2 regions of the Paenibacillus sp. BR2-3 genome follow, and region 1 is predicted to be linked to the other one. Evidence: predicted binding sites of a transcription regulator. Region 1 holds the regulator's gene; the other holds the start of a gene.

What was found. The regulator Rex, encoded in region 1, represses fermentation and respiration genes when NADH is low (regulators of the CRP and FNR family bind a similar motif). The targets are predictions, from matches to a motif close to TTGTGAAATATTTCACAA.
Region 2: a site for Rex is predicted at 1,287-1,304, ahead of adhE (bifunctional acetaldehyde-CoA/alcohol dehydrogenase). Genes of this name have one in related genera too.

The regions. Positions count from the first base shown of each region.
Region 1 is NZ_CP126311.1:2,305,523-2,308,951, reverse strand. It holds gene PaeBR_RS11025 (amidohydrolase) at 1-1,252, opposite strand, end outside; gene PaeBR_RS11020 (redox-sensing transcriptional repressor Rex) at 1,239-1,895, opposite strand; gene dinG (ATP-dependent DNA helicase DinG) at 1,975-3,429, opposite strand, start outside.
Region 2 is NZ_CP126311.1:4,934,060-4,937,488, reverse strand. It holds gene adhE (bifunctional acetaldehyde-CoA/alcohol dehydrogenase) at 1-1,113, opposite strand, end outside; gene pflB (formate C-acetyltransferase) at 1,412-3,429, shown strand, end outside.

The sequences.
Region 1 (3,429 bases):
TTTCCTCATCCAGTGTCTGGCACTTTCCGTGCTTCACAACCTGCTTGCCGTTAATCCATACATGCTCTACATCCTTCGCACTGGCCGAGTATACCGCGTGAGAGAGCAGGTCGGTATGCGGAAGGAGGTGAGGCTGGTCGATATCAATGGCAATGAAATCTGCTTTCATTCCCGGGGCCAGCCTTCCCACTTTATCCAAAAAGATGGATTTGGCGCCAACCTCCGTGGCCATCCGCATGGCTTCCGGTGCCGGAACCGCAGTAGGATCTCCGGTAACCCCTTTATGAATCAGCGCCGCAAGACGCATTTCTTCAAACATGTCGAGATTGTTGTTGCTAGCTGCTCCGTCGGTACCAAGAGACACAGGCACACCGGCCCGGAGTAAATCCGTAACACGTGCAACTCCGCTGGCCAGCTTCAGGTTACTGCCCGGATTATGGGATACACCGACCTGATAACGGGCAAGAATCTCAATTTCCTCATCATTCAGATGGACACCATGAGCCACCAGCGACGGGCGCGTGAACATGCCCAGCTTTTCCAAATGCGCGACAGGACGCAGGCCATAATCGGCTGCATTCTGTTCGACTTCCCGCCGGGTCTCAGACATATGCGTATGCATCGGAAGGTCCAAGTCATGCGCAGCCTGCACGAATTTCACAAAATAATCCGGCGGACACGTATACGGTGCGTGCGGCGAGATCATCGTTGTAATTCTTCCGTCAGCCTTGCCATGCCAGCTGCGGGCAAAATCAATGGCTTCGGCAAGTTTATGATTCTGCATTTCTTCAGAGCAAAATCCGATCACTCCGCGCATCAGAACAGAACGGATACCCGAGAGATCTGCAACCTCAGCAACCCGGTCCATATGATCATACATATCCAGGAAGGTAGTTGTACCCCCCTTCAGCATTTCCAATACTGACAATGAAGTTCCCCAGTACACATCCTCGCCCGTGAACTTCTCCTCCATTGGCCACATTTTTTCCTGAAGCCATACCTGAAGGGCCAGATCATCTCCATAGCCGCGAAGGAGCGACATCGCAGCATGGCCATGCGTATTAACAAGACCCGGCATGAACAGAAGCCGGCTTCCATCTATAATTTCAACACCATTCTCCAAAGGGGGTTCCACTTCACCTATGTAAGTGATCCGATCGTTTTCCACAGTCATATAACCGCTCAGGACAGGCTTGTCAGCACCGGGAACAATAAATTTCCCGTTCTTGATGATCCATTTATTGCTCTTCATGTTCACTTTCTTCCTCCCTTCCATCCTGTAAATAATAAGCCAGACTTTGCAAATCGGTCGTAAAATCAGCAGCATGGATACGAACGTAAGGAGGAGTCTTCAGAATGACCGGGGCAAAGTTCAGGATGGCCTCGATTCCTGAATCCACAAGAATATCCGCTACGTTCTGTGCTTCAAAAGCCGGAACAGTGATAATTCCGATTCGGATACCCTGCTCCCGGATCGTCCTGCCCAGCTCATCCATCGGCTGTACGGTCAGAGAGTTGATTTTCTGCCCCACCTTCGGCATATAGGAATCAAAGATAGCCGTAATTTTCATGGTATCCTTCAAATACGCATTATAATTGGATAAGGCATGCCCAAGGTTACCGGCACCTACCAGTGCTACGTTTATTTGCTGATCCAGCTTCAGGATATGACGGATTTTCTCAATAAGATAGGTGACATCATAACCGATGCCTTTTCTTCCGAAATCGCCGAAATAAGCCAAATCCTTGCGAATTTGCGCCGGGTTAAGGTCCAGTTTTTGGCCCAGCTCCTGAGAAGAAACGGTCGCAATTTCACGCTTGTGGAGATCGTTCAGAAAGCGCAGGTACACAGGGAGTCTGCGAACGACAGCCTCCGATATTTTATCCGATTTCATATTTTCTCCTCCTAAAGGTTGAATGCAGTATCAGCGGAAAATTATGAGTCCCTATAGATTAAAAGTTATAAACGGGCGTTTAGGAGACGCCCCCCTCCTCCAGCCATTCGGCAATACGCGGGACCATCTGATCGGTCAGCATATGCTCCATTTTAGGGCCGGGCAATGAATAAAGGAAGTACTTTCCATAATAAGATTCTATAACTCTGGTATCATAAACAATTACAATCCCCCGGTCCTGGGCAGTTCTGACCAGACGTCCAAAGCCCTGCTTGAACCGGATCACCGCCTGGGGAACAGACAGCTTCATAAAAGGGTTCTTCTTCTGTGCCTGCAGCAGCTCCGATTTCGCTTCCGCCAGAGGATGGTTGGGCGGCTGGAAGGGAAGCCTCACAATAGCCAGACATGTGAGCGCTTCGCCGGGGATGTCTACCCCCTCCCAGAAGCTGCTTGTTCCCAACAGGACAGAAGCGGCGTTATCCTGAAAGCGACGTATCAGCTTGCTGCGGCTCCCGCCTTCTATGCCTTGCCCGAGCACCGTAATTTCTTGCGATGCCAGCACTTCCTTCAAAGGATCATACACCTGACGCAGCATGCGGTAGGATGTAAAAAGCACCATCATACGTCCTTTAGTCGTTACAGCCGCTTCGGCAAGTGACTGCACCAGAGTATCCACAAAGTTGGCATCGCCCACGCTTCCTTTTACACTCGGGAAGTCGCGGGGGATCACGAGCAGCGCTTGTTCCCGGTAATGAAAGGGTGAGGGCAGCTGAACGGTCATGAGGCGGCCCTCTTCCGCAGCTTCATTCAGACCCAGATTATCAATCATAAACTGAAACGATTTATCTACCGACAAAGTCGCCGAAGTCAGCACAATGCTTTTCTTCTTGTCGAAGAACAGCTCCTTCAATTGAGAGCTGACATTCACTGGAACCGCATATAGCTGCAGTGACTTGCTGCGGTAATTCCCGTTAGCCTCCAGCCAATATACAACACCCTCATCGTTCAAGCCCATAAAAAACCGCACTTGATCCCGGATGGCCGCCAAATCCTTGAATAATCCGCTGATATCCGTGACAAGACTATCGGAAGAGGATTGCCCCTCCTGATCCCTCATTTCATTCAGCATTCTCTCGCCGGTGCGCAGGACATCGCTGAGCGTTGATATCATTCCGCTCTCCAGTGAAGCAAGCTCATCCCAATTCTTCGGCTTCTTTCCGGGCAAGAGGCGCAGCACTAATTGTCCGGCTTCTCCTGCGGCCGAATCGCTTCGTTCCGGAAGAAGACTGAACAGCTTCTCACTTAAGATGTCCCATGTTTCCTTCACGGTAATTAAGTCGTTATGAATTCTATCGATGATAACGCTCCATTCGGAGGCCTGCTCGCTGCCAGCCGATTGCAGCTGCTGACGCAGTGCCGGCAGTTGGCCGTTGCGGCTGTCCTTGAACAGCCGGGAAAGCGTGTGAACAACAGTAAAGTGCTTCATATGCATGCCTAAATGCTTACCCGCTACGTCCTCCAGATGATGAGCCTC
Region 2 (3,429 bases), 2.4 Mb from region 1:
GCCCAAACCGCCGAAAGCGACGATTTCCGATGCACGATCAATGCCCTGTTCGGCCGATGTTACCTTATAGCATGCCAGAACGGGGCTTAGCTTCTCGGCGGACAGTGGGAAGTCCGTTCCTACGCCTTCCAATTCGGCAACAAGAATTTTCGTATTCTTAGGTACCTGAAGACCGGCCATCTCGGCAATTTTATAAGCAGGCTGTCCGACAATAGCGCCATTGACGGCACATCTCTCCCCGGTGATCACCAAATTCGATACCGCCTCTGTTTCCGTTTTATCTAGAAAATAGCAACCGTTGTCCGTCATCATTTTGCGAACTTGGTCATAAACCGGTTCCTCGATGATGACGGCTTGCTCGGAAGCACAGATCATGCCATTATCGAAAGTTTTGGAAAGAATAAGATCGTTGACCGCTTGTCTCGGGTCAGCCGTTTTTTCGATAAAACACGGTACATTACCTGGTCCTACACCAAGGGCGGGCTTGCCTGTACTATAAGCAGCCTTTACCATGGCCGACCCACCCGTAGCGAGGACTAGGGCTACATCCGGATGGTTCATGAGCATCTGAGTCGCTTCAAGCGACGGATTCTCAATCCACTGCACGCAATGTGCCGGCGCTCCTGCTGCTACTGCCGCATCGAGCAGCGTTTTTGCCGATTCCCTACTACATTTCTGCGCGGACGGATGAAAAGCAAAAATGATGGGGTTGCGGGTCTTCGTGGCAATCAGCGTTTTAAATATCGTCGTGGAGGTCGGATTGGTTACGGGCGTAACACCAGCAATAATGCCAACCGGTTCGGCTACCCGCTGGTAATTTTCATAAGGATTTTCCTCAATAATCCCGACGGTTTTGTCATTTTTGATGCTGTGATAAATGTACTCTGATGCAAAAAGATTCTTCGTGATTTTATCTTCGTACACGCCGCGTCCGGTTTCTTCAACCGCCATCTTGGCAAGCAGCATATGCTTGTCCAGTCCTGCAAGTGCCATTGCTTGCACAATGCGGTCAATCTGTTCTTGATTCATTGAGAGGAACGTTTCTTGCGCAGCCCTTGCACGGGTAACCAGACGGTTGACCTCATCCTGTACGGAATGATTCTTCTCTGTCATGCTTTCCTTGCCTTCTGTCTGGCTTTGTTTGACAGCCATCATTTTTCCTCCCTGCCATCCTACTCGTGGTGGTTTAATTTAGGTTGTGGAAATCTAAAGTCGTTATAAACAAGTACAGTTTTTCCTGCTTTCGTTATATTATCCCCGTTCCCAGTCTTTGCCGTTTCAGACACTTGTGTAAAATTTGGCAATATTCACCAAGATAACCATTTATGTACCTTCTTTATATTTGCTAAAACAGATCATACTAAGCACATCTCGTAAACATGACGAAAGTGATAAAGGAGGAAATAACGCGATGCAGGCATGGGAAGGCTTTGAATCAGGAAGCTGGCAGGAAGAGATCGATGTCCGCCAGTTTATCCAGCTCAACTACGAACCGTATGTAGGAGATCCGTCTTTTCTGGTGGGTCCCACGGAAGCAACGCAGCAACTCTGGAAGCAGTTCATGGAACTCGCAAAGAAAGAACGCGAACAAGGCGGAGTTCTGGATATGGATACCAAGGTAGTTTCCAGCATTACTTCACACGAACCAGGCTATTTAAATAAGGAGCTTGAGCGAATCGTTGGCCTGCAAACGGACGAACCTTTCAAACGAGCTCTTCAGCCCTACGGCGGGATCCGAATGGCCAAAAATGCTTGTGAATCTTACGGTTTTAAGCTGGATCCGGAAATCGAGCATGTTTTCTCCACGTACCGAAAAACTCATAATCAAGGCGTTTTCGATGCTTATTCACCTGCCATGAGTCTCGCTCGAAAAGCCGGCATTATTACAGGACTTCCAGATGCGTATGGCCGGGGGCGCATTATCGGTGATTACAGACGTGTTGCACTATATGGCACGGAATTTCTAGTCAAAAGAAAAAAAGACGAGCTCTCCTTCTTCGACGAAAGCACCATGACCGATGATGTGATTCAGTTCCGTGAGGAAATTACGGAACAGCTCCGGGCCCTTTCGGAGCTGCAGCAGATGGCGGCCAGCTATGGGTTCGATATTTCCAAGCCAGCGAAAACCGCGCAGGAAGCCTTCCAATGGTTGTACTTCGGGTATCTGGCCGTGATCAAGGAACAGAATGGGGCGGCTATGAGTCTTGGCCGTACCTCCACCTTTCTGGATATCTATGTCACGCGTGACTTAAAGAAGAAAAGGTTAACGGAACAAGAGGCACAGGAGCTCGTCGATCATTTTGTCATGAAGCTGCGTATGGTGAAGTTCGCTAGGACGCCGGAATATAACCTGCTGTTCAGCGGCGATCCGACTTGGGTGACCGAGTCGCTGGCAGGCATTGGTCTGGATGGTCGTCCGTTAGTCACTAAGACAACGTTTCGAATCCTGCATACGCTTGAGACGCTCGGTCCATCACCGGAACCGAATTTAACCGTACTTTGGTCCCCTCGGCTTCCGCAGAAGTTCAAGGAATATTGTGCACGTATGACCATTCAGACAAGCTCTCTTCAGTATGAGAATGATGATTTAATGCGGACTTATTTTGGTGACGATTACGGGATTGCCTGCTGTGTGTCCGCCATGCGGATCGGAAAGCAAATGCAGTATTTCGGCGCTCGGGCAAATCTGGCCAAAGCACTGCTGTATGCAATTAACGGCGGAGTGGATGAACAAATGAAGGTGCAAGTATCCCCGCCAATGCGGCCAATTCTGTCGGACAAACTGGACTTTGACGAAGTGATGGACGCCTTTGACTATATGATGGAGTGGCTTGCAGAGCTCTATATTAACACCTTGAATGTGATTCACTACATGCATGATAAATACTGTTATGAACGTATTGAGATGGCGCTTCACGATCAGGAAACGATGCGAACGATGGCAACCGGGATTGCCGGGCTGTCGGTCGTAACCGATTCGCTCAGCGCCATTAAATATGCCAACGTTCGGCCGGTTCGAGATGAGAAGGGCATTGCTGTTGACTATATCGTTGAAGGGGAATATCCCGCTTACGGCAATAACGATAACCGTGCCGATGATATCGCTATTGACCTCGTCAAACGGTTCTTTCGCAAGCTGAAGAAACATTCGACTTATAGGGAGGCCAAGACCACGATGTCGGTGCTGACTATTACCTCCAATGTGGTATACGGTAAGCTGACCGGGAATACCCCGGATGGGAGGAAGAAGGGTGAGCCATTCGCTCCAGGAGCTAACCCGATGCACGGTAGAGACCGGAAAGGTGCAATTGCTTCGTTGGCCTCCGTGGCGAAGCTGCCCTATGAGTACGCCTTGGATGGCATATCGAATACATTCTCGATTATACCGGGTGCCCTTGGGAAAAACGAAGAAGATCGAATCCGTAATCT